DNA from 4 places in the Pseudoalteromonas sp. MIP2626 genome. Region 1 is predicted to be linked to each of the others. Evidence: predicted binding sites of a transcription regulator. Region 1 holds the regulator's gene; each other region holds the start of a gene.
The links. The regulator sigma-54, encoded in region 1, starts transcription at its own class of promoters, with help from an activator protein. The targets are predictions, from matches to a motif close to GTTGGCACGNNNNTNGNNT.

Region 1 (8,108 bases):
TACCTTTGGTATTAATTATTTCGTTAGCTACTTGGTATATTTTTTCAGATAACTATTTTTCATACCCAGAAGCAATTGCCCTACTTATTGGTTTTGTTGTATTTATTTTTGGACTTATTATTATCTCCCTAAGAGCTAAAAATAATAACGATCCATTTGTAAACGAAGCCTGCGATGAAGTACCCGATAACGTTCCCACTAAAAAGGCAGTTTTTTGGCTCATTGTGGGCTTGATATTACTTCCTGTTAGTTCTCACTTTTTAGTTGGCTCAGCTGTCGATATTGCAAAATTCTTTGGCTTAAGTGACTTGGTAATTGGCTTAACTATTATTGCTATTGGCACCAGTTTACCAGAACTGGCAGCGTCTGTTGCAGGTGTGCTTAAAAATGAAGATGACCTAGCACTGGGTAATATTGTGGGCTCAAATATTTTTAATATTTTAGCCGTGTTACCACTTGCCGGTATTATCAATCCATCGATAATCGACCCTTCTATTGCTAATCGTGATGTACTGATTATGATTGCAGCAACCTTGGCACTTATTGTTATGTCATTGAACTTTAGAGGCGCTCAGCGTATCAATAGAGTAGAAGGTGGTTTACTGCTAAGCGCATTTTTGATTTACCAAGGTTACATCTTTAGTCAAATAGGGTAAGAGTTGTCTATGACCAAGCTAAGTTTTATCGAGCAAGGGCTACGTGTTCTTGATATCGAGCGCCAAGCACTTTTTGATATAAAACAATATGTAGATGATAATTTTCATCAGGCATGTCAGCTTATGTATGACTGCAGCGGCCGTATTATAATTATTGGTATGGGTAAGTCTGGGCATATTGGCCATAAAATTGCGGCAACTTTAGCAAGCACTGGTAGCCCTGCTTTTTTTGTGCACCCAGGCGAAGCCAGCCACGGCGATTTGGGCATGATCACTAAAAACGATGTCGTTATGCTTATTTCTAACTCAGGCGAAACCAGTGAAGTACTTAATATTATTCCAGTGTTAAAACGCCTTGGTGCAAAAATTATTTCCATGACAGGAAATACACAATCAACCATGGCCACACTTGCTAACGTGCATGTATGCATTAAAGTAGAAAAAGAAGCCTGCTCATTAGGCTTAGCACCAACAGCCAGTACCACGGCAACACTCGCTATGGGCGATGCAATGGCGGTAGCACTGTTAGAAGCACGCGGATTTACTGCCGATGACTTTGCACTATCGCATCCCGGTGGCAGTTTAGGGAAGCGATTACTGCTCACCTTAAAAGATGTTATGCACAGCGGTGTAAATACGCCTATTATAACTACTTCGCAAACTATTAAAGATGCACTGATTGAGATGACAGCTAAAGGCTTAGGTATGACCGCCATAGTTGACGATAACCAGCAACTCGCCGGGTTATTTACCGATGGTGATTTACGCCGTATTTTAGAGCAACGCGTTGATATTCATACCACGTCAATAGATGCAGTAATGACTAAATCGTGTACCACGGCAACCCAAGATATGCTTGCTGCGCAAGCGCTTAATATTATGGAACATAAACGCATTAATGGCTTAATTATTATTAATGAGCATAATCAGCCTATTGGGGCACTCAATATGCAAGACCTACTTAAAGCAGGAGTATTATAAATGCAATTTGAAGAACTCTATCAAGCGCTAAGTGATGACGCTAAAGCGCGCGCAAAAAAAGTAAAACTACTTATATGCGACATTGATGGCGTATTTTCTGATGGCCGAATTTATCTTGGCAACCAAGGTGAAGAGCTAAAAGCATTTAATACAAAAGATGGCTTTGGTATTAAAGCACTTATTAACAGCGGCTTTGAAGTAGCGGTTATTACCGGCAGGCACTCGCAAATAGTACAACAACGTATGACCAGCTTAACCGTGCAGCATATTTATCAAGGTCAAGAAAACAAGCTTATTGCCTACCAAGAACTTAAAAACAAGCTTAATTTGAGCGATGAGCAAATTGCTTATATTGGTGATGATGGCCCAGATATGCCTGTTATGGAGTTAGTTGGCTTTGCAGTAGCAGTAAACGACGCGCACCCACTAATTAAACGCTTAGCACATTACACTACGCAAATGCCGGGTGGTTTTGGTGCAGTAAGAGAGCTAACCGACTTACTTATGCTTGAAAACAATAAACCATTAACTAGCCAAGGCACCAGTTCATGAATATAGCGCGCATAGTCTTAAGCGTTTTATTCATCACCTGTATGGTTTGGCTTTGGTACCCTTATTTTACTCAGGTAAATACGGTTGCTAAAGCCGACTCAGAAGTAATAGCTAAACCCGATTACACCGCCATTGAGCTAAAACAAACAGCTTTTGACGAAAACGGTGAAATTAGCCATAAAGTAACTGCGGTTAAAACGGAGCTTTACGAGCAGCTAGGATTTACCTTATTCGAAAAACCTACTTTCATATTGTACGACGACAGACAAAAAACGTGGCGTATCAATGCTGATGAAGCAACACTTTACGATGAAAGACAATTAATTTTAGAGGGTAATGTAACTGCCCAAAACTTAATTGATGGCGCAATGATAGACAAAATTACCGCCGACAATATTCAAGTAGATATAATGCTACTCACTATGCGCAGCGAACAGCCCGTTATTATAACTGGACCGAATTTAAAGATCACCGGTAAAGGCCTTGAAGCCAATTTAACAACCGAGGTGATAAAACTAATTAACCATACGCGAACACTATATTATGACCAATAACCTTGCAAAAATACTTATTATTCCATCGCTTATACTTGTATTTAATAGTAATGCGGCAGAGCAAAGTACTTCCCCATTAGCTAATCAAATTTCTATTAGTGCTGACCGCCAAGAAGGCCAACTAAAAGAAAACGTTGGTATTTTTGAGAAAAACGTCGAGATAATTCACGGTAATCGTCGTATCACCGCCGATCGTTTAGAAGTACATAAGCGCGACGAACTTGGCGATAATAAACAACTATTAATTGCCACGGGCAGTCCTGCATATTTTGAAGAAAAGCAAGCAGATGGTACTGTCATGAGCGCCAGCGCTAACGAAGTACGTTACGATGTAGCGAAACGTTTTTTAACCCTAGTAGGAGATGCAAACATTTCTCAAGCTGGGCAAAAAATTACGGCTAAAAGCATCACCTACGATATAGAGCAACAGCTTATAAGTGCTGAAAAAGATGAAAACTCAACTGATCGGGTACACACTATTTTAGTGCCTGTAGACGTAAAAAAAGAACAAAAACTCAATAAAGGTCAGCCATGAGTACATTAAAAGCAGAGCTATTAGCAAAAAGCTATAAAGGCCGTGAAGTTGTTAAAAATGTAGGACTTGAAGTAAAAGCTGGTAGCATTGTTGGTTTACTTGGCCCAAATGGCGCAGGTAAAACCACTACCTTTTACATGATTGTAGGCTTAGTACCTAGCGACAAAGGTAAAATATTAATTGATGATAACGATATTACCTTACTTCCTATGCACAGCCGTGCTCGTTTAGGTATTGGTTATTTACCACAAGAATCTTCTATTTTTAGAAAGCTCACTGTGTATCAAAATTTAATGGCTATTTTAGAAACGCGTAAGCAACTAAATAAACAAGCCAGGGAAGAAACCCTAAATAGTTTATTGGACGAATTTAGCCTGCAACATATTCGCGACAGCTTAGGTATGGCGCTATCTGGTGGTGAACGTCGCCGCGTAGAAATAGCACGTGCTTTAGCTGCAGATCCTAAATTTATATTGCTTGATGAGCCCTTTGCTGGCGTGGATCCTATTTCAGTACTCGATATTAAAAAAATTATAGAACACCTTAAAAATCGTGGTATTGGCGTACTAATTACCGACCACAATGTAAGGGAAACCCTTGATGTTTGTGAAAAAGCCTACATTGTTTCTCATGGGGAGCTAATTGCATCTGGTACTCCTGAATTTGTATTAAACGATAAAACAGTACGTGATGTTTATTTAGGCGAGCAGTTCAAACTGTAATATTTATGTTATTACTATAAGCATCTGCTAAGATTAATCATATCAATTTATAAGGATTGTTAGAGATAAATGAGGCAATCATTACAGCTGCGCATGGGCCAGCAACTTACAATGACTCCGCAACTGCAACAGGCTATTCGCTTATTGCAGCTTAGTACCTTGGATCTCCAGCAAGAAATACAAGAAGCACTTGATAGCAACCCATTACTTGAAGTTGATGAACAAGATTACACGGAAGAATCAGCAGGTAAAAACGAGCAAAAAGCAGATGACATTACTGTTAGCGCCTCTGCTGACGACACCCCAAGCGAGTATGAGCAAGATAGCGGTGAAGCACTAAATAAAGACACCATAAGCGACGACATGGCCATGGATGTATCATGGGATGAATATATGAGCGCAGCGCCTGCCTCTTCATCAGGGCCAATGCCTGAAGATGAATCTATTTATCAAGGTGCATCAACCGAAACCCTGCATGAATACTTAATGTGGCAATTACAGCTCACCCCTTTTAGCCCTACCGACGAAGCTATTGCCATAGCTATCGTTGAAGCCGTAGATGACTCTGGTATTTTAACCCTCAGTTGCGAAGACCTTTTAGCAAGCTTTAACCAAGAAACTGACGACGAACACGAAGTAGAACTAGATGAAATAGAAGCAGTGCTAAAGCGCATTCAATTATTTGATCCTGTTGGTATTGCAGCTCGCAGCTTGCAAGAATGCTTATGCATTCAATTAAATCAATTTGATAAAGACACCCCTTATATTAACGAAACAAAAATGGTGTTAACTGATCATATCGATTTACTCGCTGCTCGCGACTATCGTACGTTAATGAAAAAAACTAAGCTCAAAGAAGAAGAGCTTAAAGAAATAATGACACTTATTCATACGCTTAATCCTAAGCCTGCGGATACTATTGTCAGAGAAGAGTCTGAATACGTTATACCTGACGTGTCTGTTAAAAAAATAAAAGGCCGCTGGGTGGTAGAGCTAAACCCAGATAGCATGCCAAAAATACGTGTTAACAGCCAATATGCGGCTATGTCTCGTACAGTAAAATCCAGCGGTGACAGCCAATTTATTCGCTCGCACTTACAAGAAGCTAAATGGTTTATTAAAAGCCTAGAAAGTAGAAACGAAACACTCCTGAAAGTAACTAATTGTATTGTTAAGCAGCAACAAGCGTTTTTTGAACATGGCCCAGAAGCCATGAAACCTATGGTATTAAACGATGTTGCCGAAATAGTTGAAATGCACGAGTCGACTATTTCACGGGTCACTACGCAAAAATATATGCACACTCCACGTGGCATTTTTGAGCTTAAGTACTTTTTTTCAAGCCATGTAAGCACCGAAAATGGTGGCGAATGTTCATCAACTGCCATACGTGCCCTGATTAAAAAGTTGATAGCTGCAGAAAACTTAGCCAAACCATTGAGTGATAGCAAGATTGCAGATATATTGGCTGAGCAAGGAATTAAAGTAGCTAGACGGACAATTGCAAAATATCGCGAATCTCTGGCTATTCCCCCGTCGAATCAACGTAAAAGCTTGATTTAAGACGTACAACAAAGAGGAAAATGCTGATGCAACTAAACTTAACTGGTCGTCATGTAGACATTACAGACTCATTAAGAGACTATGTAAATAATAAATTTGCAAAGCTGCAAAGACACTCAGATCACATAACTAATGTGCATGTTATTCTCGATGTAGAAAAATTAAGTCAAAAAGCTGAAGCAACAATTTTTGTAAGTGGCGCTGAGCTATTTGCATCGACCGAACACCAAGATATGTACGCTGCCATTGACTCGTTGATTGACAAACTCGATCGTCAAGTAATTAAACACAAAGAGAAGTTTGCTCGACACTAACACTATGAAATTAAGCTCACTTATATGCCAGGACTGCAGCAAAGCTGTGGTCCTTTTTAATAGTAAAAAAAGAATTTTAGAATTCATCAGTGAACTCGCGCATAAAAAAATGCCGTATTTACCTCAGCAAGATATTCTCACTGCTTTATTGGCAAGAGAAAAGCTAGGTAGTACCGGTATTGGCCGAGGAATAGCAATTCCACATGGCCGTATGAGCGGGGCACAAGAGCCTCTTGCCTTAATTTTAATAAGCGAAACCGCTATTAATTTTGATGCAATTGATAATCGTCCAGTTGATATTTTTGTTGCGCTTATAGTGCCCGATGGCGATAACCAGCAGCACTTGAAAACACTAGCCACAATAGCTGATAAACTAAACGATAAAGAGTTTTGTAAGCAATTGCGTGCGGCAAAGTCTGATGAAGCGTTATACCAAGTTATTTTGGATCAATCCTAGTTACTAATAAAGGGGTGGTAAATGGAATTAATTATTATAAGTGGCCGATCAGGTTCTGGTAAGTCAGTTGCTTTACGTGTTGTAGAAGATTTAGGTTACTATTGTGTAGATAATATTCCGGTAAATTTGCTGCCTTCATTAGTGCGCAGTGTCTCTGATAACTACGATAAAATAGCCGTTAGTATAGACGTGCGTAACCTGCCTAAAGATCAGCAGCAGTTTAACGATATTCTTGAGTACTTGCCCGACTTTGCTAAACCAACGTTATTTTATTTAGATAGCGACGATCAAACGTTAATCCGCCGTTATTCAGAAACGCGTCGTTTGCACCCGCTTTCGATTGATTCGCTACCGCTAGATTTAGCAATAAAAAAGGAAAAAGAATTACTCGATGTACTCGTAACGCGGGCTGATCATGTCATTGATACAACCGATTTAAGTGTGCATCAACTTGCTGAATCTATGCGTGAAACCATACTCGGTAAAAAAGACAAACAGCTTATCATTACCTTTGAGTCGTTTGGCTTTAAGCATGGTATTCCCAAAGGTGCTGATTATGTTTTTGATGCGCGTTTTTTACCAAACCCACACTGGGAACCGGAGCTCAAGCCTTTAACTGGATTAGATCAACCAGTAAAAGATTATTTAGCTAGTCATAGTATTGTGCAAAAATTCACTTGGCAAATTCAAACCTTTGTACAAACGTGGTTACCACACCTAGAGCGTAATAATCGCAGTTATTTAACCATTGCTATTGGTTGTACTGGTGGTCAGCACCGCTCAGTTTATTTAGCGCAAACAATTGGTGAAAGCTTTGCTATGTCTCACCCTAATGTAAAAATTCGCCATCGCGAGCAAGAAAAATAATTCAATTTAAATAATCATCTGTTCAGCTTAAGTAGAGTATCTTATGCGCTTAGAAAATACATTTTTAATAAAAAACAAGCTAGGCCTGCATGCTAGAGCTGCTACCGTATTAGCACAATTAGCGGTACAATTTGACGCATCTATTACCTTATTTCAAGATGAAAAAGAAGCCGCTGGCGATAGCGTACTGGCTTTAATGTTACTAGAAAGTAGCCAAGGTAAAGAAGTAAAAGTAGTGTGCGAAGGACCCGATGCAGAGCATGCTTTACATGCCGTTGGCCAATTAATAGCGCAGCGCTTTAACGAACAAGAATAGTAGGCACTTTATTTAAACCAAGTAAACGAGCTAAAATATAGGGTTAGTGAAACCTTAAGCTAGTTTGGCTAAAAAAAGTAAGATAAACTGAACGAAGTTAATGACTAACTTCTTCCCTAACGTTATAAAAATAAATTAAGGACGCCAATGCCCGAAACTTTCGAACAAGACTACCCACTACAACAATTACAACAAGTGACCAAGTCACTCAATAGTGGTCAGTTTGTTCAAGTTAGGCGCATGCTGGCAAAAACAGCTCCTTGTGATACCGCACTTTTACTAGAATCATCACCACATAAAGTTCGCCGCCTGCTCTGGCAATTAGTTGATCCAGATGTACAAGGTGATGTCCTTGAAGAACTCTCTGAAGATGTACGTTTAGGCATTATTGCCCAAATGGAACCTAAGCACATTGCTGCTGCCACTGAAGACATGGGCCACGATGACTTAGGTGAAGTACTGCGAAGCCTGCCTGACACGGTTTATAAAGACGTAGTTAGCGCCATGGACATTCAAGATAGAGAACGTGCTACGCAAGCACTCTCCTATCAGGAACGCTCTGCTGGCGCGCTGATGAACACAGATACAGTA
Region 2 (8,108 bases), on a different contig from region 1:
TCATCCAAACTGGTTTATCAAACAAGTTAAAGAAGCTTATCCTGATAGTTGGGAAGATCTGCTTGCAGAAAACCAACAGCAAGCGCCTATGTGGCTGCGTGTAAATCAAGCGCAATACAGCACGCAAGAATACAGCGATATGCTAACAGCTAACGATATTGAGCATACACTTAACCCTGATTTTATAGATGGGATAAAGTTAGCTAAACCACGAGATGTATTTTCATTACCCGAGTTTGATACCGGTGCTTGTTCTGTACAAGATGCTGCTGCACAGTTAGCTGCGCGCTTTTTAGAGCCTAAAGATGACGACACTATTTTAGATGCCTGCGCCGCGCCGGGTGGCAAAACCTGTCATATTTTAGAGTTGGCCGATGCTGAGGTACTTGCCCTTGATAGCGATGCAACTCGCCTAGAGCGTGTTAAGCAAAACTTAACTCGTATAGGCTTAGGTGCCGACCTGCAATGTGGTGATGCATCACAACCACACACTTGGTGGGATGAAAAACAGTTTGATCGTATTTTACTCGACGTACCTTGCTCGGCTACCGGTGTTATTCGCCGCCACCCCGATATAAAGTGGTTGCGTCGTGCATCAGACATTGCCGATTTAGCAGCATTACAAGGCGATATACTCGATAGTATTTGGCCGCTTCTAAAGCCAGGTGGCACCTTGGTATACGCTACTTGTTCAGTACTCCCTCAAGAAAACCAACAACAAGTTGCTAAGTTTTTAGCTAATAACAATGATGTTGAGCATATTCCTCTACATGATAAAGACACGCCCACCACACCTGGTTTACAGTTACTTCCTGGTGAAAGCGATGGCTTTTATTACGCTAAACTAGTTAAAAAAATATAACCTATACAGCACACAACAATTAGCTATCTATCTTATTTTAGATAGCTAATACTTCATAGCAATAGGTACTTATAACACTGGTAAATAATGAAAATAATCATACTCGGAGCTGGCCAAGTAGGCGGCACACTAGCTGAAAATTTAGTTGGTGAACAAAACGAAATAACGGTCGTTGATATTGACGGCAACCGCTTACGCGAGCTTCAAGATAAGTATGACCTACAAGGCGTTGCTGGTCACGGCGCTCACCCAGATGTACTTCGCAGAGCCGGTGCGGAAGACGCCGATATGATTATCGCGGTAACCAGTTCAGATGAAGTAAACATGGTTGCCTGCCAAGTTGCGTATAGTATTTTTAATACCCCGACTAAAATAGCCCGAATTCGTTCTGAGCAATATTTAAAGTATCGTGAAAAGCTGTTTCATAACGATGACTTGCCGGTCGATCACTATATTGCTCCTGAGGCATTAGTAACTAAGTACATTCGCCGCTTAATAGACTACCCAGGCGCATTGCAAGTGCTGCAGTTTGCCGATGGCATGCTCTCTTTGGTTGCTGTAAAAGCTTACTATGGCGGTTTATTAGTAGGTTATGCGCTATCTACGCTTAAACAGCATATTCCCAATGTGGAAACTCGTGTAGCCGCTATTTATCGCCAAGGAAAAGCGATAAAACCTCTAGGCACAACAATTATTGAAGCCGATGATGAAGTGTTTTTTATAGCAGCCACTAAACACATCCGCGCCGTTATGAACGAACTCCAAAGGTTAGAGCGTTCATATAAAAACATTATGATTGCTGGTGGCGGTAATATAGGCGCAGGCCTAGCGCGCTCACTGGAAAAAAATCACAGTGTAAAATTAATTGAGCGCAGCAAAGAGCGCGCCGAGCAACTCTCTGAAATGCTCGACAACACGATTGTTTTTTGCGGAGATGCGTCAGACCAAGAGCTATTGTCAGAAGAGCATATAGATCAGGTTGATGTGTTTATTGCGGTAACCAACGATGATGAAGTAAATATAATGTCGGCCATGCTAGCAAAACGTATGGGCGCACAAAAAACCATGGTACTTATTCAACGCAGTGCATACGTTGACTTAGTACAAGGCGGCGATATTGATATTGCAATTTCACCACAAGAAGCCACTATTTCGGCATTACTTACTCATGTTCGCCGCGGCGATATCGTTAACGTATATTCACTACGCAAAGGTGCAGCTGAAGCTATTGAAGCTGTTGCCCATGGTGATGAAAATACATCTAAAGTAGTTGGCCGAACTGTAAGGGATATAAAACTCCCAGCAGGTACTACTATTGGTGCTGTAGTACGTAACGACGACGTGCTTATTGCCCACGACGATACCATTATTATGTCGGGCGACCATGTCATCATGTTCTTAATTGATAAAAAGCACATTAATATTGTAGAAAAACTATTTCAGGTGAGCGCTATATTTTTATAGCAGTACATTGTTGGTACTTTAAACACAAAAAAGCAGCTTAGTTAAGCTGCTTTTTTAATATAGGGTACTAAAGCTTTATTGTACTTTGGCAAACTCTTCTTTAGAAAGTTCGCCATTACCGTCAGTATCTAGCTGATCAAATATTTTTACTAACTGTGTATTTGCCGCAGCTTCTTGCTGAGAAATAACACCATCGCCGTTGGTATCAAAAGAGGCAAAATCCACTACTGCATAGGCTGCTGCTGAAGACGCTAAAACTAAAATCGCAAGTGATGTATTTAATACTTTCATAATAATCTCCTAAAAATGAGAGGTCCTTCTCAGAAATCCCTGGCTGTGAAAAATAACCGAAAAAGTAATTAGTAGTTAGCAAACTCTGCTTTAGAAAGCTCACCGTTACCATCTGTATCTAACTCTGCAAATTGTGCGATTAAATCGGAATCTACCGACGCTTCACTTTGGCTAATTGCGCCATTACCATCTACATCAAGGGTATCAAAATCACTTGCTGCAAAAGCGGCTGATGACGATGCTAGAGCGATAAGTGCGAGTGCTTTATTTAACTGTTTCATAATTTAATCCTTTACTATGTTATTCAATGCTTTATCAAAAAATTAGATATACTAAGGTTTATACTTTCCTTGTTATTCTTTTTCATAAGCTCCCTTGCTTACTTAGGTTGTCTTTGGCAACACAGAATTTTATCAACCTTGCATTTTGCTTATGCTTTAGAAAATTCTTCTTTTGATAACTCACCGTTTTGGTCAGTATCAAGCTCTGAGAAAATACTCATTAACTCTGCATCAACAGCAGCTTCGCTTTGACTAATTGCGCCATTACCATCTACATCAAGGGTATCAAAATCACTTGCTGCAAAAGCGGCTGATGACGATGCTAGAGCGATAAGTGCTAACGTTTTATTTAATGTTTTCATAATCAATCTTCCTTCAAAGTTTATGTTAACTGCGATTAAGTGCTTCACTTTAAATCACGTTTAATGCAATACAGCTTAACTATTACAACTTCGATGCCAACATTTAAAACATCAATAACTTCAATTAGTTAAAGGTAACATGCACTTAAAGGTGATAATTAACCGTCTGTTTTTGTTGCCCTTTTGCAACACACTTTAAGCCCAAAAAATAAGTTCGAACAAATTCAATGCCTTACAAAAAGCAAAAAACGCCACAGATTATAAATACACACTGTAAGGAGACTGTTTAGCTGGGGTATTCAACTCGGTTACAGCTGAATAATTTTTGAAATGAAAATAACCAATAGCTTTTATTTTTATAAATAATTGTTTTTTATCGATTATTTTATTTTTATCAATGCAGGTATGCGTTATTTAAAATTAAATTTAATAAATCGCTATTTTGTTGCAAAATAGCGAAATGTACAGTTACTCGGTTTCTGATTGGAGTATTGAAGGGTCAATAAAGTGATCCCCCATAAAGCTTTTCATTTCTTCTTCGCTGGCTAATAGCTTTATTCCACAGTAAGCACCTTGAACGTGTTCTTTCACGCTACAAATTTCTCCCTGAAAGTCTTTAACTTGCTTATTACTGCTATCGAGGATGATTGAGCATTGCATCCCTTTAATGTTTTCGGCCTGGGCTTTGTCTTTAAGATCAAACTTTACGCCCGTTAGCGAAATATCTTTAATTACCCCGTCGAGTATCCTGTCATCACTAAGTTTTAGCTTGGCCGATAATAAGGTAGGTATACGAGTTTGCGAGCGTAAATCGAATAACTGCACTTGCTTTGGGTAATTAATAAAAAGTAAGCGTGCGGGATGAGATGCAACTGACATTATTTGCTGACGAAAAGCGATAACCTGCCCACCACTTCCCTCTATTAGTGCTCTTACTACCACCATTACCCCATCGTGCAGGTAGTCGCTTGCTGTAGGCAGGCGCTTTGAGCTCGGATAGTTTAAAATAATAAATCGATTTTCGAGCAAACCTATAAACTCTGTTTTTACACGCTTGCTGGCTGTTGGTGTTAAAATTTCAAGATCAACCATGGCACCAGACATTATTTGGTGTAACTTTTCTAGGTTAGTTGTTGGCATATCCTTTTCCCTAATACTATTTATAAACTAACAATTAAATTATCCGCGCCAAAATGTAGGCGTAAACAGCACTAATAAAGTAAATATTTCTAAACGGCCAAATACCATAGCAATGGTAAGCAACCATTTAGCACCATCACTAATAGACCCATAGTGCGATGCAACATCTCCTAAGCCCGGGCCAAGGTTATTTAAACACGCTGCAGTAGCAGAAAATGCTGTAATGTTATCCATACCGGTTCCCATCAGCGCTAGCATAATAATTATAAACACCAATGCGTACGCTGAGAAAAACCCCCATACAGCTTCTACTACTTTGTCTGGCAACGCTTTGCTGCCTAACTTGATAGAATATATAGCCCGAGGATGCACTAGCCTATTAAGCTCTCGCACGCCTTGTAAGTATAGTAAGAATACGCGCACCACTTTCATACCGCCACCGGTAGAGCCCGCACAGCCACCTATAAAGCTCGAAAATATAAGCAGTATTGGTAAAAATAATGGCCAAGCCGAAAAGTTATCGGTGGCAAATCCTGCCGTACTGCTAATTGAAACAGCATGAAATAGCGCTTGGTCGAGTGTTTCATCGCCATTGGCATACACTTCATGAGACGAAAGCACGGTAAAGCAAATCACCACCAGCGCTAACTGAATACATAAAAACACTTTAAACTCAGGGTCGCGAATATAAACACTGATATTTCTACTTGCTACCGCAGCGTAATGCAGTGAAAAGTTAATGGCTGCAATAATTAAAAAGAACACACAAATAAAGTTAATTACTGGGCTATCAAAATGCCCCATAGAGGCATCATAAGTAGAAAACCCACCAATGGCGACCGTTGAGAACGCATGGCTTATTGCGTCAAACCAATCCATGCCTGCAATCCAATATGCCAAGGTACACGCAAGTGTAATTGACACATATATATACCAAAGGTGCTTTGCGGTGTCGGCAATTCGCGGGGTCATTTTAGAGTCTTTTACTGGCCCTGGTATTTCGGCGCGATATAGCTGCATACCACCAACCCCTAGCATAGGTAAAATAGCAACCGCCAATACAATGATCCCCATACCGCCAAACCACTGTAGTTGTTGGCGATAAAATAATACCGATTTAGGCAAGTACTCTATACCGGTTAGTACCGTTGCTCCGGTGGTGGTTAACCCCGAAAACGCTTCAAATACCGCATCAGCCAGTGATAGGTTTGGCTCTTGTAAAAATATCAGCGGTAAGGATGCAAACGCGCCAAGTACCAACCAAAATAACACAACAATTAAAAACCCTTCCCGCGCTTTTAAATCGCCATCTTCGTGGCGGTTAGGGTAATAAGCCATTAAGCCAATAGTGACACTAAAAATAAAAGCCAAAACAAAAGGAACACCACCACCGTCTTTATAAATTAAAGACACGATTGCCGGAGGCACCATGGTAATACTAAACAGTGCAACAAGTTGCCCAAGGATTTTTATAATGGTACGAAATTGCATTTAGCGTATCGCTTTTATTATTAGTAAGTTTAACGAGTAAGATATTGTCTTACTCTTTAATGGTTAACTCAACCGCGCCGTGGCTTAAATCAAAAATATCTTGAATTGCTTGCGTCGCTTGGCGGCTATCAATAGTAATAACCCATTCAATATTAGCAGTAAATTGCTTATCGATGTTAAGCACTTGATACTTCGTTTTTAATAGTTGCTCAATAACGCCTTGCATACTGTATTCACTACTACCAATTAGCTCAATACTTGGCACTTTATTTATCGTTGATAAGTTAGCTAATGCATTATTTAATGTGCCTCCATAAGCACGTACTAAACCGCCTGTACCTAGCTTTATACCACCAAAATAACGCGTAACCACAGCGGTAACTTCACCAAGCCCTGAGCCCATAAGCACATTTAACATGGGTTTACCGGCGGTGCCATTTGGCTCACCATCATCTGAAAACCCATACACATGGCTTCCTCCTGGTTTACCCGCTACGTGAGCCCAGCAATTATGCCGTGCATCGGCATACTTAGTTTCAATACTTTTTATAAACGCTTTAGCTGAACTTAAATCTGGGGTATGTGCAATATGCACAATAAAGGTGCTTTTTTTAATCTCTTCTTGATGAAAAACATCTGCTGCTGGGTATTTATATTCTGACATTCGTTGATGAACCAAGTTATAAACCAAAAAATGGGGCCAACAGGCCCCTCTTTATAATACAGCTAGTCTAACGCGTGATTAATCTAGCGCTAAATTTCGTGTCATATTCTCAAGGCTATCTTCGTGTACTATGATGTTATCTTCAATACGAATACCACCATAAGGCTTAAACGACTCTACCTTTTGCCAATTAATAAACTGTTTATTATCGGTTTGTGCTAAATCGCCTAGCAAAGAGTCGATAAAGTATAGCCCAGGCTCAATAGTAAACACTTGGTTTTTTTCAATTATGCGAGTACAACGCAAAAATGGATGTCCCTCTGGAGCTGCTTGTTGTGCGCCCATTTCATCAGCCATAAAACCACCCATGTCGTGCACTTGTAAACCTAGGTGATGCCCTAAACCATGTGGGAAGAAGGTAGAGGTAATTTTACGTTCAACTATTTCCTCAGCCGGTAGCTTAACAATATCAAAGTCGCTAAGTATTTGTGCAACTCTATTGTGACACTCAACATGTAAATCACCATAAAGCATGCCGGGTTTTAACCCCGTACCTAACTCTATTTGCGCTGCAGTCATTGCTTGCACTAGCTCTGCAAATTCGCCTTGTTTTTTAAAGTCATACGTACGGGTAATATCTGCCGCATAGCCATTAAAATTAGCGCCTGCATCTATTAAAAATGAGTTGTGTTGCTGCGGTGCTTTTGCCTCAAAGTGCGTGTAGTGCAAAATGGCGCAGTTTTCGTTTAGCGCCACAATGTTGCCATAAGGCATTTCGTTTTCACTTTGGCGAGTTGCCATTAAGTAAGCTTGCTGAATATCAAACTCACTGCCACCATTAAAAAAGGTATCGCGGGCAGCTTTGTGGCCATCTACTGCAATACGGTTGGCGTTACGTAAACATTCAAGCTCATATTGGGTTTTATAAGCGCGGTGGTAATGAAAGTAATTTAGTACCGGCTCAGGATTCATAACACTAAAGCCTAGTGCTTGTGCTACTTCTAAGTATTCGCCCACATAAGCGTAGTTAGCTTTGTCGTAGGGCAATAGCTTTTCAACCTGATCGGGCTGTAATAACAATTCAATGTCAAAATACTCAGCCCAAAAATCGCGCGGCTCATCTGGCACTTTATGCCAAAAATCAACCGGACGATAAAAAATAAGTTTAGGCTTGTCGCTACCATTTACCACAATCCAGCAATGTGGATTGTCTAGTACTGGTAACCAAGCTTTAAAGTGTGGATTAACTTTAAATGGATAATACATATCATCTAAAAACTGACGCTTAGCTTGGCCCGAGTGAATAACTAATCCCTCTAACCCTTCACGTTCACAAATTGTACGAGTACGTTGTTGCAGTGTTGCAATATGTTCGGCGTATAAAACGGCTAATTTATCCATAATAAACCCATCTGTTGTATTTAACTTGCTTTGAGTCTACCACACACATAATCCATACCCAAAGCGCTCAAAATAAGGGGAACATCTAACCTGATTAGCATCCCCTTACCTTTATTAATTATCCGCCCATTTTCATTTCGAGTAGCGGCGCC
Region 3 (8,108 bases), on a different contig from region 1:
TTGTCCTTCATTTATTTTGTCTGCTAAAACATCTAACCACTGCTTTAATACCTCGTCAGATTCATTCAGCGCACCATACTCCATTACTTTTGCATGTAATTGCACATCATTTAAGCCTACAGATCCCGCAGCACCTTTAAGCTTATGTGCAACTGATTTATATTCTTCTCTGTCGCCTGAGTTTAACGAGGTAAGTAACTCTTGCTGATACTGGGGATTGAGTTTTTCAAATAACTGACTACTGCGTTTAAACACCACCAAACCCATTGAGTTTACAAAGTCTTCTATAGTTTCAACATCAAGTAAATGTGCATTAATGTCAGCAAGCGCTGCTGCACTTACTTTTAATTGTGGCTCATTACTTCTTGTTTGTTTTATACCAAATAAATCAGCTAATATTTTATCTAGTTTTACCGTATTGATAGGCTTAGCGAGCGCTCCTTGGATTAAAATCCCCTCTAGCTCTTGCTCTGCACTGCGCACATTTGCGGTAAGCGCTACAATAGGTAATTTATCAAAATGGCTATCGGCTCTTATTTGCCTTGCTACTTCATCACCGTTTATATCGGGTAACTGCATATCAAGTAAGATCAAATCTAAATCGTCTTCAGTTTCTACAAAAGACAATGCATCTTCGCCGGTCTCAGCCCAAATAACTTCATGACCACGCTGTTCAAGTAAGTTAGTCGCAATTTCGGCATTTAACGGCACATCTTCTACTAACAGTATATTTAAGCTGCGTCCTACATAACTATTCTCAGTGGGTGCGCTACATAAAATTAACGGTATTTCTACTATAAAGCAGCTCCCCTCGCCTTCGGTACTATTAACCGAAATAATCCCCTGCATTGCATCAACTAAGGCTTTGGTTACTGCTAAGCCAATGCCAGAACCAATAGCATTGGTGCCTTTAAGATCTGGCGCTTTATAATACATATCAAAAATACGAGAGAGCTGTTCGGCTGGTATGCCTTCTCCGGTGTCTGATATTTTCATGGTAAGCCAAGGGCCATCATCTCGATTTTCACGAATACAGGTGAGGGTTACACTGCCCTTATGAGTAAATTTAACCGCATTATTTATTAAGTTCCAAACAACTTGGCGAAGTCGGGTTGGATCTAGTTGCGCATAAATATCTAGCATGCCTAAGCGTTTAATATCAAAAGAAAGATCTTTTTGTTCAGCAATTAGGCCTGCAAAGTTAACCACATCATTAATAAAGTCAGATACGTTTATAGCATTAGTTGCAATATCTAACTGCTCTCTGTCTATTTTGTCTAAATCTATAATGTCGTTAAATATATTACCTAGTGTTTCGGCACTCGAAAACACCGTATTACACCAACTACGCTGCTGTTTATTAAGCTCTGTATCTAGCAACATACGTGTTAAACCAACAATGCCATTAAGTGGTGTACGCAACTCATGGCTCAAAGTGGCAATAAACTTACCTTTATCTTTGTAGGCTGTTTCAAGTGCTTCTGCAGCCTCTTTACGACTCGTAATATCACGGCCAAATGCAAGTAAACCTATGTACTCACCTTTATCGTTAATAAATGGCAATTTACGTAATTCAAACCAACGCGTTTCGCCGCCCACATCGTATTGAACATCTATAGTTAATGCTTGATGAGTTTGCTCTACCTGTTTATCGGTTTTTAAAACTTCAGATAAAAATTGATTAGGAAATATTTGTTCAGCACTCTTACCGATTAATTCGTCACTGGTTTTACCCATTACTTCTTCAAACATTTTATTACAGCCAGCAAACACACCGTTGTTGTCGCGGTAATAAAATAAATCGGGGGAGGAGTCTACTATTGAGCGCTGTAGCATACTTTGCTGGGCAAGCTCTTGTTGTGTTTTTTTACGCTCAGCAATTTCTTTTCTTAGCTCTTCTATTGCCCGGTGCTTGGCATGGAACGCCATTTTACGCTCATCAATTTCTACATTTAAGCGATTTATATTATCTTTTAATGTTTGATTGAGTAGCTGTTCTTGTTTTGTCGCACTGTCTAAATATGCATAGGAGGCATCTAGTTGCCTGATTGAATTTATTAGCACGCTTATAACCAGAGGCGATACCACAGAGGTAAAAAATACCACTGCCAATATATCAACAAGATTAACTTCTCCAACGGCAACATAATAAAACATACTTGATAAAACAAGCGAAACTGCCAATAACAAAGCATAGCAAATGGCTGCAGTTTTAAACTCACCAAACCGAGTTATTAAACTAGAAAGAACTCGAGCCCAAGGGCTCAAAGAAGAATCGGTCATATATCAGTGTTTCTCTTAGCTTAATTACAAAAAGGTTTAAATTGCATGTTATGGTTAATTTTAGCATTTTCTATCAGCTATTTTCATGTTGTGCGATAAAAACTCTAATATTTATTGTTTGAATCATTAGCTGGCTACAACTCATCATTCCAGCAATAAATTATTTAGTGTAAAATGCGGCGCTTTATTATTGCTAATAACGAGTAACACACCATGCAAACTAATATGCCCGATATAGCTAACACGGCTCCCGCCTTACAAACTGGTACATTAGACTGGGTGGGAATGGGTGAAATTGAACTGCCATTTATTTTTGAGTCGCATGGCATAACGCCAGTTACTGTTAATGCTAAAGCCCGCGCTTTTGTAAACTTACACAAAGAAGATGCAAAAGGCATTCATATGTCGCGCTTATTTTTAGCGCTCGACACGCTCTCTACTGAGCAGCAAGTTAATCCTCAAACATTAGCTCAAGCGCTCGATTTTTTTATTAGTAGCCACGAAGGCTTAAGTGATAAAGCACTTATAGAATTTAAGTTTGAATTACCACTGCGCCGTAAATCGTTATTAAGCGGCAAGGCTGGCTGGAAAAGCTACCCCGTTATATTAACCAGCACAATTGAACAAGGTGTTATTAATTACGAGCTAAGTGTTGATGTAACCTATTCATCAACTTGCCCATGTTCAGCGGCACTTGCGCGTCAGCTGATACAAAATGCATTTGCCGAAAAATTCAGTCAAGAAACCCTCAGTCAAAAAGAAGCACTAGAATGGCTAGGTACTACGCAAGGTATTGTAGCCACCCCACACTCGCAGCGCTCAATTGCTAATGTAAAAGTAAAGCTCGACAGTAATATTACTCAATTTGACGTAGTTAATTTAATTAACACGATTGAAGATGAATTAAAAACGCCAGTACAAGCGGCAGTGAAACGTGAAGATGAACAAGAGTTTGCCCGCCTAAATGGTCAAAATTTAATGTTTTGTGAAGATGCTGCTCGTAAAATTAAAGCGCTACTAGAAACACAACAATACTGTGATTACTGGTTACAAATAAATCATTACGAATCGCTGCATGCGCACGACGCAATCGCTATTGCAGTTAAAGGCGTTGCTGGCGGTTATAGAGCTTAAGTTCTTATTTTGCAGTATTCAATATCCATACGGAAACATACTACTTAACCAACTAATTTAGGCACGTTAATTGCTTTACTTAAGCAGTGTCAATTTGTTGTTATGGAGTTACCGTATGGAATTCGCTTTATTATCAATTTTAGTATTAGTTGTTGGGGCCTCTGTTGTTGCGTCAAAGTTTAACGATGATGGCGGAAACCCTTATCCTTTTACCCGCAAGCAAAATGTATTTACTCAAGTAGAAAGTGCTTTTTTAAATTTATTAGAACGCGCAGTGGGCGATCAGTATAAAATTGTTAGTCGTGTAAAACTAATCGACGTGATTGATTGCAAACAAGGTTTATCGGCAAAGTCTAAGCGTGCAGCAATGGCTAAAGCTAAAAATAAACAGCTTGATTTTGTGCTAGTCGATAAAGAAAAAATGACCATAGTGGCAGCCGTAGACTTAGTAAACAATGCCAATAAAGATGGCCATAAAGCACAACGCGACTGGTTTGTTAATGGCGCATTAGAGGCCGCTGGCATCCCGCATATTCGTATGAAAGTAAAATCAGGCTATCGCCCAAGTGAAGTACGCGACGCTATTATGTTTAAACTTGGTAAACCTGCGGCTACGCAAACAGCTCGCCCTATTCGTACCCGAGTTCAAAAACCAGCGGTACTATCACCTTCTCAAGCTAAAGCGCACTCTACAGCACTAGCCGAAATTTAACGTAAATAACATAATAAAAAGCGAGCAAAGTAAAACTGCTCGCTTTTTTGTTTTTTAGCGCTAACTTCACGTATAATCAGCGCATTCAAACTCAGGAACTTAACACTATGAATGTTGGTATTATTGGCGCAATGGAGCCAGAAGTTAAAATTTTGCGCGAAGCAATGCAAAATCCACAAACTTTAACTAAAGCTGGTTTTACTTTTTATACCGGTGAATTAGCAGGTAACACAGTAACATTGGTTCAATCTGGTATTGGTAAAGTAGCATCAACTATTGCAACTACATTACTTATTGACAACTTCGCCCCTGATTGCGTAATTAACACCGGCTCTGCCGGCGGCTTTGATCCGTCATTAAATGTGGGCGATGTAGTTATTTCGTCAGAAGTTCGTCATCATGATGTTGATGTAACTGCCTTTGGTTACGAAATAGGTCAAGTACCACAAATGCCAGCAGGTTTTGCAGCACACCCTAAATTAGTGGCTGCTGCAGAGCAAACTATTGCGCAAATTAGTGACGTAAAAACCTTAGTTGGTTTAATTTGTACCGGCGACATATTTATGTGTGACCCAATACGCATTGAAAAAGCCCGTAGCGACTTTCCTACAATGCTTGCAGTAGAAATGGAAGGGGCATCAATTGCGCAAACCTGTCATACACTTAATACACCGTTTGTGGTTATTCGCTCGATGTCAGATATTGCCGGCAAAGAGTCGCCGCATTCGTTTGAAGAATACCTAGAAACAGCATCAATCAATTCATCTAAAATGGTAGTGGCGTTACTTGAAAAGCTAACGGCAGTTTCACTGTAAATGCTCAGCAATATGGTTCAAAATCACTTGGACTTTATTGTGTTTATAATGGCGCTCCTTGCTGAGCGCTTTTTACCACTTGTTAGTTGGTATCATCCTAACACTGCTTTAACGGCTATTTTTAGCGCTATTGGTAAGCGTATTTATAAAGTAGCAGAACCCAATAGCTATCAATATTTAGCCGCAACCCTTGCCAGTACACTTATTTTAAGTGTGGTACTTATTATTATTGTATTACTACTGGAATTTGCATTTTACCCTGAATTACTCGCCGGACTTATTTTATATTTATGCCTTGAGAGTAAAGCTATTGATAAAAAAGCACTACGCATTGCTAAGCTTACCAAACAAAACCAAAAATCTGCCGCCCGTGAGCTATTAAAGCCATTAGTAGCCCGAGACGTTACTAAACTCTCTGGTGCAGGCATAATTAAAGCCTTAATAGAGAGCCTAATATTACGTACTGCAAGATATTACTTTGTGGTGATATTTGTTTTTTTAGTACTTGGCCCTATTGCAGCGCTTGCCTATCGATTACTTACTTTAATTGAGCAGGCATGGCGCAGTAACATTAAACCCAACAGCCCTTTTTTAAAGCCGCTTAAAATTACCTTGTTTATTATTGAATTTATTCCTATGCGCTTATTGGCACTGACTATTGCAGCCAGTAAAGCGAGCAAGCTAAGCATGCATTATATAAAGCATTATGGCAGGCACTTTTATCAAACTAATACTGGGTGGCTTTTAAGCACTTGCTCTGCATCATTAGGCGTACAACTAGGCGGGCCTGCAGTGTATTTTGGCGAACGTTTTAACAAAATGCGTATTGGTACCGAACGCCTCCCTATTGCTGAGGACGTGCCGGTTACTATTAATAGACTAAATCAAGCGCGGGTATTTTGGTTACTGGTCGTTGTTTGCATAGAGATACTTAAAAACATTTAGCTAAGGGCGAGTTACACACCTATTATTAAAAATACAAAAAATATAAGCACAAAAAAACCAGCCGTGGCTGGTTTTTAGCGTTTTACCGTTTAGCTTTACGCTACAGTAATATTTGCAAACTTACGCTTACCTACTTGGTAAATAGCCGTACTGCCTTTTGCTATTTCAAGTTTAGTGTCTGTAATTTTATCTTCGCCGTTGAGCTTAACTGCACCTTGCTTAATCATGCGCATTGCTTCTGATGTACTAGCAACTAAGTTAGCTTCTTTAAGCAAGTTAGCAATTAAAATGCTGTCTTGCTCAATGGTTACTGTTAGTTCAGGTATTTCATCCGGCAGAGCTTTTTTCTGAAAGCGCTGAATAAAGTCATCATGAGCTGCTTGTGCATCGGCTTCACTATGAAAGCGCGCAATAAGCTCTTTTGCTAACTCAATTTTAATATCACGAGGATTTGTACCTTGCTCTACACGCTCTTTTTGCGCGTTAATACCAGCAATCGACAGCCCGCTTAATAAGTCGTAGTAACGCCACATTAGCACATCACTAATCGACATTATTTTACCAAACATATCGTTAGGCGCATCGGTAATACCTATATAGTTACCCAACGATTTAGACATTTTTTGCACCCCATCGGTGCCCTCTAATAACGGCGTCATTATTACTGTTTGTGGTTTTTGGCCTTCGTCTTTTTGTAGCTCACGACCCATTAGCAGGTTAAAGCGCTGATCAGTACCACCGAGCTCTACATCAGCCTCAAGTGCAACCGAATCCCAACCTTGTACTAACGGATATAAAAACTCATGAATAGCAATAGACTGGCCACTAGCGTAACGCTTTTTAAAATCATCACGCTCTAACATACGCGCAACGGTTTGGCGTGCTGCAAGTTTGATCATTCCAGCTGCGCCTAAATTTTCCATCCAGGTAGAATTAAATGCGACCGTGGTTTTTGCCGGATCAAGAATTTTAAATACTTGCTCTTTATAAGTCTCAGCATTAGCAAGCACGTCTTCGCGAGTAAGCGGCTTACGCGTTACGTTTTTACCTGTTGGGTCGCCAATCATACCGGTAAAGTCACCAATTAAAAATACAACCTCATGACCTAAGTCCTGAAAGGTTTTCATTTTATTAATAAGTACCGTGTGACCTAAGTGTAAATCAGGCGCGGTTGGATCAAAGCCCGCTTTAATTTTTAGTTTTTTTCCAGATTTTAATTTTTCAACTAACTCATCTTCAATTAATATCTCTTCTGTACCGCGTTTTATCTCTGCAAGAGCGGTTTGTAAATCCACTGTGTGTTACTCCAAAAAATTCTGTTAACGAAGGGGTTAATTATTAATATGCTCGCGGCTTATTACTAGATAAGTAGCACTTTTAGAGTCAATAAACCTATGTAACTAAGATAGCAAATTATTACCTAATTAAAACAACTTTTTAAACGATAGCGTCACTAAATAAGGCAAAGCGGCATAAGTTGCATAAACGAGTAAAGATAACTGTTTGCAACACTTTAAAAACAGCACAAACAGCTGCAGCTTTGGTTTTTAAATTACTAACTTTGATGAAGTATCATTGTTTTATTATTTTGCTCAAAAATACCGCGGTTTAGCCCTAGTTCTAGATTAATAAAACACCTAGATCATAAGCTACTTTAATACTAAGATGCCTATAAGCCCTGTGATTTTAGCTTAATTTAGCATTAGTTTAAATCTACAAAATACTAGTATTCGTACATTATTCGTTATATCCTGCAAGATAATCTATTAATTTTCTTGACAGCAGAAAAAGGCACGTTATGGTTCACGTGGTTCACACGCTCCCCAAAAAACACAAATTGCTTATTTTAGGCTTAGTTTCTGCTATTGCTGGCTTAGCTTTTCTCCCTTCTGAAAAAGCCACTGCATCCAAAGACAATAGTGAAAACACGCTAGAAATTGGCAAGCGTTATGAGTTACAAGTTAAAGTTGATGACAACGAAAAATTAACTGCGTTAAACTCAGAGCAAGCAGCAGACAAGCTGCCAGAATACGACTTTGTTGATCACCAAGTAAAAAATGGAGATAACTTAGCTATTATTTTTAAACGTGCTGGCTTTTCAGCTCAAACGTTACATAAATTAATTAACACTAACGCAGAAACTCGCAAACTTACTAAAATTCACCCGGGTGAAACACTGAGTTTTGCCACCGCAAAAGATGGCGATTTAGCACAGCTGC
Region 4 (8,108 bases), on a different contig from region 1:
GTTAAAGACCTGCGCTTTTTAATTGAGCAAGTAGCAAAAACCGATGCTAATGTACTTATTTTAGGTGAGTCGGGCACAGGTAAAGAGGTAGTGGCGCGTAACGTGCATTTATTATCTAAACGCCTTAAAGGGCCTTTTGTACCGGTTAACTGTGGTGCTATTCCGGGGGAGTTGCTCGAAAGCGAATTGTTTGGCCATGAAAAGGGTGCATTTACAGGGGCAATTTCTGCTCGTAAAGGGCGTTTTGAACTGGCGCAAGGCGGTACGCTATTTTTAGATGAAATAGGCGATATGCCGCTGCAAATGCAAGTTAAGTTGCTGCGCGTATTGCAAGAGCGCAGTTATGAGCGAGTAGGCGGCACTAAAGCGATTCAGGCTGATGTGCGCATTATTGCTGCAACCCATCGCAACCTCGAAACTATGATAGAGCAAGGCACGTTTCGTGAAGATTTATACTACCGATTAAACGTATTCCCCATTGAAAGCCCGTCGCTTACTCAGCGCGCCGATGACATACCGCTGTTATTAAAAGAGTTAATGCGCCGCGTTAATGAGCAAAGTGGCTCAACCGCTAAGTTTACTGAGCGCGCGGTCGAGAGTTTAAAAGAGCATAGTTGGCCGGGTAATATTCGCGAGCTTGCAAACTTAGTTGAGCGAATGGTGATAATGTTCCCAGAAAAAGTGGTAGATGTTCCTGATTTACCGGCTAAGTATCGTTATATTGAAGTTGAAGCCTATGAGCCGCAGTACCCAGAAGAGTTAATGGAGCGTGATGCCTTTAACGACATATTTAGCACCGACTTTAGCGATTATGACGATGAACCCGAACACTCTACAGCAGCAGATTCAGGCTTGTTACCCAGCGAAGGGATTGAGCTTAAAGAATATTTAGCCGAGCTAGAAATTAACTTAATTACTCAAGCATTAGAGCGCTTTGATTATGTAGTTGCCCGCGCCGCCGAAATACTCGGAGTACGCCGCACTACTTTGGTCGAAAAAATGAAAAAATATAACTTGTCTAGAGACTAAAAATTAAGGGCAGCTATCAGGTTTTAGGTGTCAGGGTTCAGGCTTTAGGTAAAAAATAACCAAGCACAGCGTTTAGCTTGCTGACGCGCGTACGTAGTGCGACTTAGTCTTAGTAACAATATTCGCTAAGAGGGTTAGAGACGCTGAGCTATAGAGACTTATAAATAGGTGTACTGTTCTTTTTTTGTGTTGTTATGCACAGCTCTTGGTGAAAATAAATTTCACTAAATGTAATAATTACAGAGGCTTGATTAAAAGCCTGAAATCAGACTGTTTGCCTAGCCCCTAGCCCCTAGCCCCTAGCCCCTAGCCCCTAGCCCCTAGCCCCTAGCCTCATAACTTCTTCTTTTCTAAAACAGTTATTACTGTGATCGTTAACCATACCGCAGGCTTGCATATGGGCGTATACGGTTGTTGGCCCTAAAAACTTAAAACCACGCTTTTTTAAATCTTTAGCAAATGCGCTTGAGGCAGTGGTAATTGCTGGGGTGTTGTCAGCAGAATTTAAATTACTTACTTGCGGCTTATTGCCAACAAACTGCCATTGATAGTTACTAAAACTGCCAAACTCTTGCTGAATTTTAATAAAGCATTTGGCGTTATTTACAGTAGCAGCAATTTTTAAGCGATTGCGCACAATACCCGCATCAAGCATTAGTTGCTCAATATCTTGATCGGTAAATGCTGCTACTTTGTGTACATCAAAATCGGCAAAAGCATTTTTATAACCATTACGCTTTTTTAAAATAGTGTACCAACTCAATCCTGCTTGCGCCGACTCCAGCGTTAAAAATTCAAACAGTTTTTTATCGTCATACACTGGCACTCCCCATTCGTTATCGTGGTATGCAACGTAGTCGGGTTTGCTGGTGTCGAGCCATGAGCAGCGAGATTGCTTGGTCATTATAGTTCCTTAGTTGCGGTGCTTTTATTTGCGCGTCATTTTAATGTCGCGTATTTTTACTGTGTAACTCAATGATATACATGGTAATAAAAGGTGGTATAAATTGTGCATTTAACCCTGTATCTGCATCAATTAGAGATTTGATTATGGCACTTGCTAGTGTGTTAAAACCACAGTTTATTTCTGCAAATCAGTATAACCCATGTTTACTTCAAGAGGAGTATATAGGGGAGTTAAGTGATCTGCGTAAACAGGCTAGTTGGCTTTCGCATTTAGTAGATACTATGCCCGCAGGAGTAATTGTGCTTGATGGTAAAGGCATGATAGCGAAAGCGAATCAAATTGCGATTGATATGCTTGGCGAGCCGCTTGAAGGCGAAAAGTGGTTTAGTGTTATTCAGCGCTCTTTTCGGCCTCAGCAAGATGATGGCCACGAAGTGTCTTTAAAAGACGGGCGCTTAATAAAACTTGATATTACTGCACTTGCCCCAGAGCCTGGGCAACTTATTTTAATGACAGACTTGAGCGAAACCCGCCGCTTACAAAAGCGGGTTGCGCATATGCAGCGCTTAAGTGCGCTGGGTAAAATGGTGGCATCTTTGGCGCACCAAGTACGTACGCCGCTGTCGGCGGCTATGCTTTATGCTGCTAATTTAGGTTCAAAACGCTTACCCGAAGCATCTCGCGATAACTTTCAAACAAAGTTAATGTCGCGTTTAAAAGATTTAGAAAACCAAGTAAACGACATGCTGCTATTTGCCAAAAGTGGCGACCAGCATGTGGTTGAGCAAGTGTCTATGCAGCAATTATTAAGCGAAGTGAAAACCGGTGCAGATGCCATGGTAACGCTTAATAACAGTGAGCTTGATGTAAGCTTACCTGAGCCCGACATTGCGATTTTAGGGAATAAAACCGCGCTTGCCAGTGCGATTCAAAACCTGATTCATAACAGTATTCAAATTATAGGTGCTGGGGCACAAGTGCAAGTAAGTGCAATGCGCGATTTGCAAACCCCAGATTTTGTACGCATTAGCGTGAGTGATAATGGCCCAGGTGTTGACCTACAGCAGGTAGATAAACTGTTTGAACCATTTTTTACCACTAGCAGCCAAGGCACAGGCTTAGGGTTGGCGGTTGTTAGCTCTGTTGCTAATGCGCACCAAGGGCGTATTGAGGTGACTAATAATGTACATGGCGGCGCTTGTTTTAACTTGTTATTGCCAATTAGCGCAGCATCTAAATTAGAGGAATCGTTATGAGTAATACTATTTTAGTTGTAGAGGACGACGCAGGGCTTCGCGAAGCATTAATAGATACTCTAGAAATGTCGGGTATTGAATGCGTTGCTGCCGACAGTGCAGAGCAGGCGATGTTACTACTAAAAAAAGAATCCTTTTCGTTAGTGGTGAGCGATGTGCAAATGGGCGCTATGAGCGGCCTAGATTTACTGCGCAGTATTAAATTAAATTACCCCGATTTACCGGTATTAATGATGACCGCCTACGCAACTATTGACGATGCGGTAGAGGCAATGCGCTTAGGCGCGATTGATTATATGGCCAAACCATTTGCACCCGAGGTGCTATTAAATATGGTGAGCCGCTATTTGCCCGAAAAACCTAAAGAAACCGACGGCCCTATTGTTGCCGACCCAACGAGTATTCAATTGCTGGAGCTTGCAAGCAGGGTAGCTAAATCAGACGCCAGTGTTATGGTGCTGGGGCCAAGTGGCTCGGGCAAAGAAGTATTAGCGCGGTTTATTCATGATAAATCAGCGCGTGCTGCAAAGCCCTTTGTGGCTATTAACTGTGCGGCGATTCCTGAAAACATGCTAGAAGCAACATTATTTGGCTACGAAAAAGGCGCGTTTACTGGCGCGATTCAGGCATGCCCAGGTAAGTTTGAGCAAGCACAGGGCGGTACAATTTTACTTGATGAAATTACCGAAATGGATTTAGGCTTACAAGTTAAACTACTGCGTGTATTACAAGAGCGTGAAGTTGAACGCTTAGGTAGCCGTAAAACGATTACGCTGGATGTACGCATACTCGCAACCAGTAACCGCGATTTAAAACAAGCGGTAGCGAATAATCAGTTTAGGGAAGATTTATATTATCGCCTTAACGTTTTTCCGCTAATGTGGCGGCCATTGTGCGAGCGCCCTGGCGATATAATTGTGTTGGCGAAGCACTTAATTGAACGCCATTTAATAAAAGCTAAGCAGCCGCTGGCTATTTTAGATAAGCAAGCTGAGCAAAAGCTCCTTAGCCATACATGGCCAGGTAATGTGCGTGAGCTTGATAACGTAATTCAGCGTGCGCTTATACTGCGCAGTGGTAACAGCATAGGTGAGCAAGCTATTTTTATTGAAAATTTAGCCCCAAGTAACTTTGTAGTAGAGCCAGCAATTAGTGAAAGTGCGTTAACTAGCGCCTATTACGATAGTAAAACAACAGCCGTTATTAATGACGAAAAGTCGGGTGATGAAAAGCTTGATGATCAAACACCGAATGAGCAAAAATCAGATTTACTCGCTCAAGATACAGGCAGTTATAAAGATGAGCTTAAAGATAAAGAGCATCGAATTATTTTAGAAACACTTGCGCGTTGCCAAGGCAAGCGTAAAGACGTAGCCGAAACTTTGGGTATTAGCCCGCGAACTTTACGTTATAAACTAGCGCAAATGCGCGACTTAGGTATTTCACTTCCTGCATAACCTTCAAAAAAGCCCTAAATTCAATACCTTGAATTTAGGGCTGTCAAAACTCTGACTAAGTAAAAACTAACTGTAACACCATGTATTTAAAGCTTTATTTATGTGGCACGTTTTGTGCTTTATTAACCTTAAGAGTTAACTGCATTGTTAGAGACAAATAATGAAAATTCAAAATAGCGCTGTATTTCAAGAAATGCAATCAATGGCCTTAGAAGCGGGCCGTAATAATCAAATTAATAAATTGCCTACGCAAGTTCAGTCTACGTCATCAGCACAATTTGGCGATATGCTTAGCAATGCGCTCAATACTGTGCATGAGTTACAGCAAGACACAGGTCAAAAAGTAAAAGCGGTTGAAATGGGCGACAGAAGCGTATCACTTGCTGAGGCAATGATTGCTTCGCAAAAGTCTTCTGTTGCATTTGAAGCGACCGTACAAGTGCGTAATAAACTTGTTGAAGCTTACAAAGAAATCATGAATATGCCTGTTTAATCAGGTAGTGGAGAATAATTGTGGCGCAATCTAATCAATCTACAGATCTTGCACTTGCTAGTGGCGGTATTGAGCAAAGCGATAGTGACGATCAACAAGAACAAAAGTCGGGCTATTTAAGTGCGTTAAGCGGTGTTGATGTATTGCGTCAAGTTACCCTTGTTATTGCACTGGCGATTTGTTTGGCAATTGCCATTTTTGTGATTATTTGGGCACGTCAGCCAGATATGCGCCCATTAGGTAAAATGCCCACCGAAGAGCTAATTCAAACGCTTGATTTTTTAGATGCGCAAAAAATAGATTATCAACTAGATGGCAATGTAGTGTCGGTTGATGAAAGCGAATACCAAAATATAAAATTACTAATGACTCGCGAAGGCTTGGATCAAGGTCCTACTTCTGGTTCAGACATAATAATGCAAGACATGGGCTTTGGTGTAAGCCAGCGCTTAGAGCGCGAGCGCCTAAAGCATGGCCGAGAGCAACAACTTGCCCGCACTATAGAAGAGCTAAATAACATCACTCGCGCCAAGGTGCTGTTAGCTATTCCAAAAGAAAACGTATTTGCCCGCAGAGAGAAAAAACCATCAGCAACGGTCGTACTTACGCTTAAACGCGGACGCTCGCTTAACAGCGAAGAAGTAGACTCTGTGGTGGATATGATAGCCTCAGCAGTGCAAGGATTAGAGCCTGCACGTGTAACGGTTACCGATCAAAATGGCCGTTTATTAAATTCGGGCTCACAAAGCTCACTTTCTGCGCGTTCTCGTAAAGAGTACGACCTAGAGCGTAAGCGCGAGCAAGAATACCTAGAAAAAATTGATAGCATTTTAATCCCTATTGTTGGTTTGAGTAATTACACTGCGCAAGTTGATTTGAGTATGGACTTTAGCTCATTAGAAGAAACGCAAAAACGTTATAACCCAGACCTACCAGCGGTAAGAAGCGAAACCACGTTTGAGGAAAACAACATAGGCGGCTTAGCTGTGGGTATTCCTGGCGCGTTAAGTAATCAGCCTCCGGTAAATTCAGATATTCCAGAAGTAGCAGGCCAAGGCGGCGCAGGAAGTGCTACTTCACCGAGTCGTACGCATAAAGAAGCCACGCGTAACTATGAGCTCGATACTACTATTTCGCATAAGCGCCAACAAAGCGGCACGATTCGCAGAATTAGTGTATCGGTAGCGGTTGATTATTTGCCAACAGTGGGCGAAAACGGTGAAACCACCATGACCCCGCGCTCGGTTGAGGCACTGTCAAATATTCGACGTTTATTACAAGGTGGTGTTGGCTTTGATATACAGCGCGGCGATGCCCTAGAAGTAGTAACAGTTCCCTTTGTACGAGAAGCCGTAGATATGAGTTTTGAAGTACCTTTATGGGAACAAGACTGGTTTATGAAAATAGTACGCTTAGTACTGGCTGCATTGGTTATTATTGTGTTGATTATGGCTGTAGTTAAACCTATGCTAAAACGCTTAATTTACCCAGACAGCACGCTTGATGAGTACGATGAAGATGCACTTAGCTCAGGGGTTGATATTGGCGATAATAGCTTAGATATGCTAAATAAAGACTTTGATTCTGCTTCAGTTGGCTTCTCAAGCGATGGTACACTGCAGCTACCCGATTTACATGGTGACGAAGACTTACTTAAAGCCGTACGTGCCCTTGTAGCTAATGAACCAGAACTATCATCACAAGTAGTGAAAGCGTGGTTAACAGAAGATGACTGATCAAAACCAAAAACAACTCCCAGCAGCTTTCGATGTTGATAAGCTAGATGGCGTAGATAAAGCGGCCATACTGCTATTAAGTTTATCTGAAGAAGATGCAGCGCAAATACTCAAACACTTAGAGCCCAAACAGGTGCAAAAAGTGGGTATGGCGATGGCCGGTTTGCAGGATCTATCGCAAGCTAAAATAAGCGCAGTACATAATTTATTTATAGAGCAAATTCAAAGCTTTAGTACAATTGGTTTTCAATCAGAAGACTTTATTAAAAAAGCGCTTACTGCTGCATTAGGTGAAGATAAAGCCGCTAGCTTAATTGACCAAATAGTAATGGGATCGGGCGCTAAAGGACTTGATTCGTTAAAGTGGATGGACTCGAAACAAGTAGCTAACATTATTCGTAATGAGCATCCGCAAATTCAAACCATTGTATTATCTTATTTAGAGCCTGAGCAATCTGCCGAAATACTGGCGCAGTTTCCTGATAAAGTGCGCCTAGATTTAACCATGCGTATTGCTAACCTTGAAGAAGTGCAGCCAGCTGCCTTGCAAGAGCTTAACGAAATTATGGAAAAACAGTTTGCAGGCCAAGCGGGTGCGCAAGCTGCGAAAATGGGTGGCTTAAAAGCGGCTGCCGATATTATGAACTACCTAGATACCAACGTAGAAGGGCAGTTAATGGACTCTATTCGTGAGCATGACGAAGAAATGTCGCAACAAATTCAAGATCTTATGTTTGTGTTTGAAAACTTAATGGACGTAGACGACCGTGGTATTCAAGCAATTTTACGCGAAGTACAACAAGACGTACTAATGAAAGCTATTAAAGGTACAGACGATGCGCTTAAAGAAAAAATACTCGGTAATATGTCTAAACGTGCTGCCGAAATGCTTGCCGATGACTTAGAGGCAATGGCACCAGTGCGTATTAGTGAAGTAGAAGCAGCGCAAAAAGAAATACTCTCTACGGCGCGTCGATTGTCTGACTCGGGCGAAATACAGCTTGGCGGCGGCGGCGGCGAGGAGTTTTTATAAACCATGACTAAATCGTCAATGCACAAAGGGCGTCCACTGCACGCAGATGAAGCCGATGAACTATTAAAGCATTGGGATGTTCCTGATGTAGCACCCGATGAAAAAAGCTTTGGTAATCGCTCTACTGCCTTTGGTACACCGCTTGCTGAGTTGTATCGAAAAGAAATGGCTGAAGAGTCGCTAATTGAAGAGCCGCA

Region 2: the regulator sigma-54 is predicted to act here: its motif matches at 3,343-3,361, upstream of HC000_RS09825 (EF-hand domain-containing protein).
Region 3: the regulator sigma-54 is predicted to act here: its motif matches at 3,475-3,493, upstream of HC000_RS10770 (DUF2726 domain-containing protein).
Region 4: the regulator sigma-54 is predicted to act here: its motif matches at 4,751-4,769, upstream of fliE (flagellar hook-basal body complex protein FliE).

The regions. Positions count from the first base shown of each region.
Region 1 is NZ_JAATTW010000003.1:136,202-144,309, reverse strand. It holds gene HC000_RS03470 (calcium/sodium antiporter) at 1-656, shown strand, start outside; gene HC000_RS03465 (KpsF/GutQ family sugar-phosphate isomerase) at 666-1,637, shown strand; gene kdsC (3-deoxy-manno-octulosonate-8-phosphatase KdsC) at 1,638-2,189, shown strand; gene lptC (LPS export ABC transporter periplasmic protein LptC) at 2,186-2,743, shown strand; gene lptA (lipopolysaccharide transport periplasmic protein LptA) at 2,733-3,278, shown strand; gene lptB (LPS export ABC transporter ATP-binding protein) at 3,275-4,000, shown strand; gene HC000_RS03440 (RNA polymerase factor sigma-54) at 4,070-5,563, shown strand; gene hpf (ribosome hibernation promoting factor) at 5,590-5,877, shown strand; gene ptsN (PTS IIA-like nitrogen regulatory protein PtsN) at 5,882-6,334, shown strand; gene rapZ (RNase adapter RapZ) at 6,356-7,201, shown strand; gene HC000_RS03420 (HPr family phosphocarrier protein) at 7,245-7,517, shown strand; gene mgtE (magnesium transporter) at 7,665-8,108, shown strand, end outside.
Region 2 is NZ_JAATTW010000019.1:10,012-18,119, forward strand. It holds gene rsmB (16S rRNA (cytosine(967)-C(5))-methyltransferase RsmB) at 1-862, shown strand, start outside; gene trkA (Trk system potassium transporter TrkA) at 950-2,326, shown strand; gene HC000_RS09815 (EF-hand domain-containing protein) at 2,402-2,617, opposite strand; gene HC000_RS09820 (calmodulin) at 2,686-2,898, opposite strand; gene HC000_RS09825 (EF-hand domain-containing protein) at 3,048-3,260, opposite strand; gene HC000_RS09830 (flagellar brake protein) at 3,729-4,400, opposite strand; gene HC000_RS09835 (TrkH family potassium uptake protein) at 4,440-5,891, opposite strand; gene HC000_RS09840 (YigZ family protein) at 5,941-6,555, opposite strand; gene pepQ (Xaa-Pro dipeptidase) at 6,634-7,956, opposite strand; gene HC000_RS09850 (transglycosylase SLT domain-containing protein) at 8,075-8,108, opposite strand, start outside.
Region 3 is NZ_JAATTW010000022.1:26,817-34,924, forward strand. It holds gene arcB (aerobic respiration two-component sensor histidine kinase ArcB) at 1-2,283, opposite strand, end outside; gene folE2 (GTP cyclohydrolase FolE2) at 2,497-3,417, shown strand; gene HC000_RS10770 (DUF2726 domain-containing protein) at 3,533-4,129, shown strand; gene mtnN (5'-methylthioadenosine/S-adenosylhomocysteine nucleosidase) at 4,237-4,944, shown strand; gene HC000_RS10780 (cobalamin biosynthesis protein) at 4,945-5,889, shown strand; gene tyrS (tyrosine--tRNA ligase) at 5,985-7,184, opposite strand; gene HC000_RS10790 (peptidoglycan DD-metalloendopeptidase family protein) at 7,688-8,108, shown strand, end outside.
Region 4 is NZ_JAATTW010000005.1:71,672-79,779, forward strand. It holds gene HC000_RS04990 (sigma-54 dependent transcriptional regulator) at 1-1,029, shown strand, start outside; gene HC000_RS04995 (DNA-3-methyladenine glycosylase I) at 1,343-1,933, opposite strand; gene HC000_RS05000 (ATP-binding protein) at 2,080-3,192, shown strand; gene HC000_RS05005 (sigma-54 dependent transcriptional regulator) at 3,189-4,649, shown strand; gene fliE (flagellar hook-basal body complex protein FliE) at 4,810-5,142, shown strand; gene fliF (flagellar basal-body MS-ring/collar protein FliF) at 5,163-6,878, shown strand; gene fliG (flagellar motor switch protein FliG) at 6,871-7,911, shown strand; gene fliH (flagellar assembly protein FliH) at 7,915-8,108, shown strand, end outside.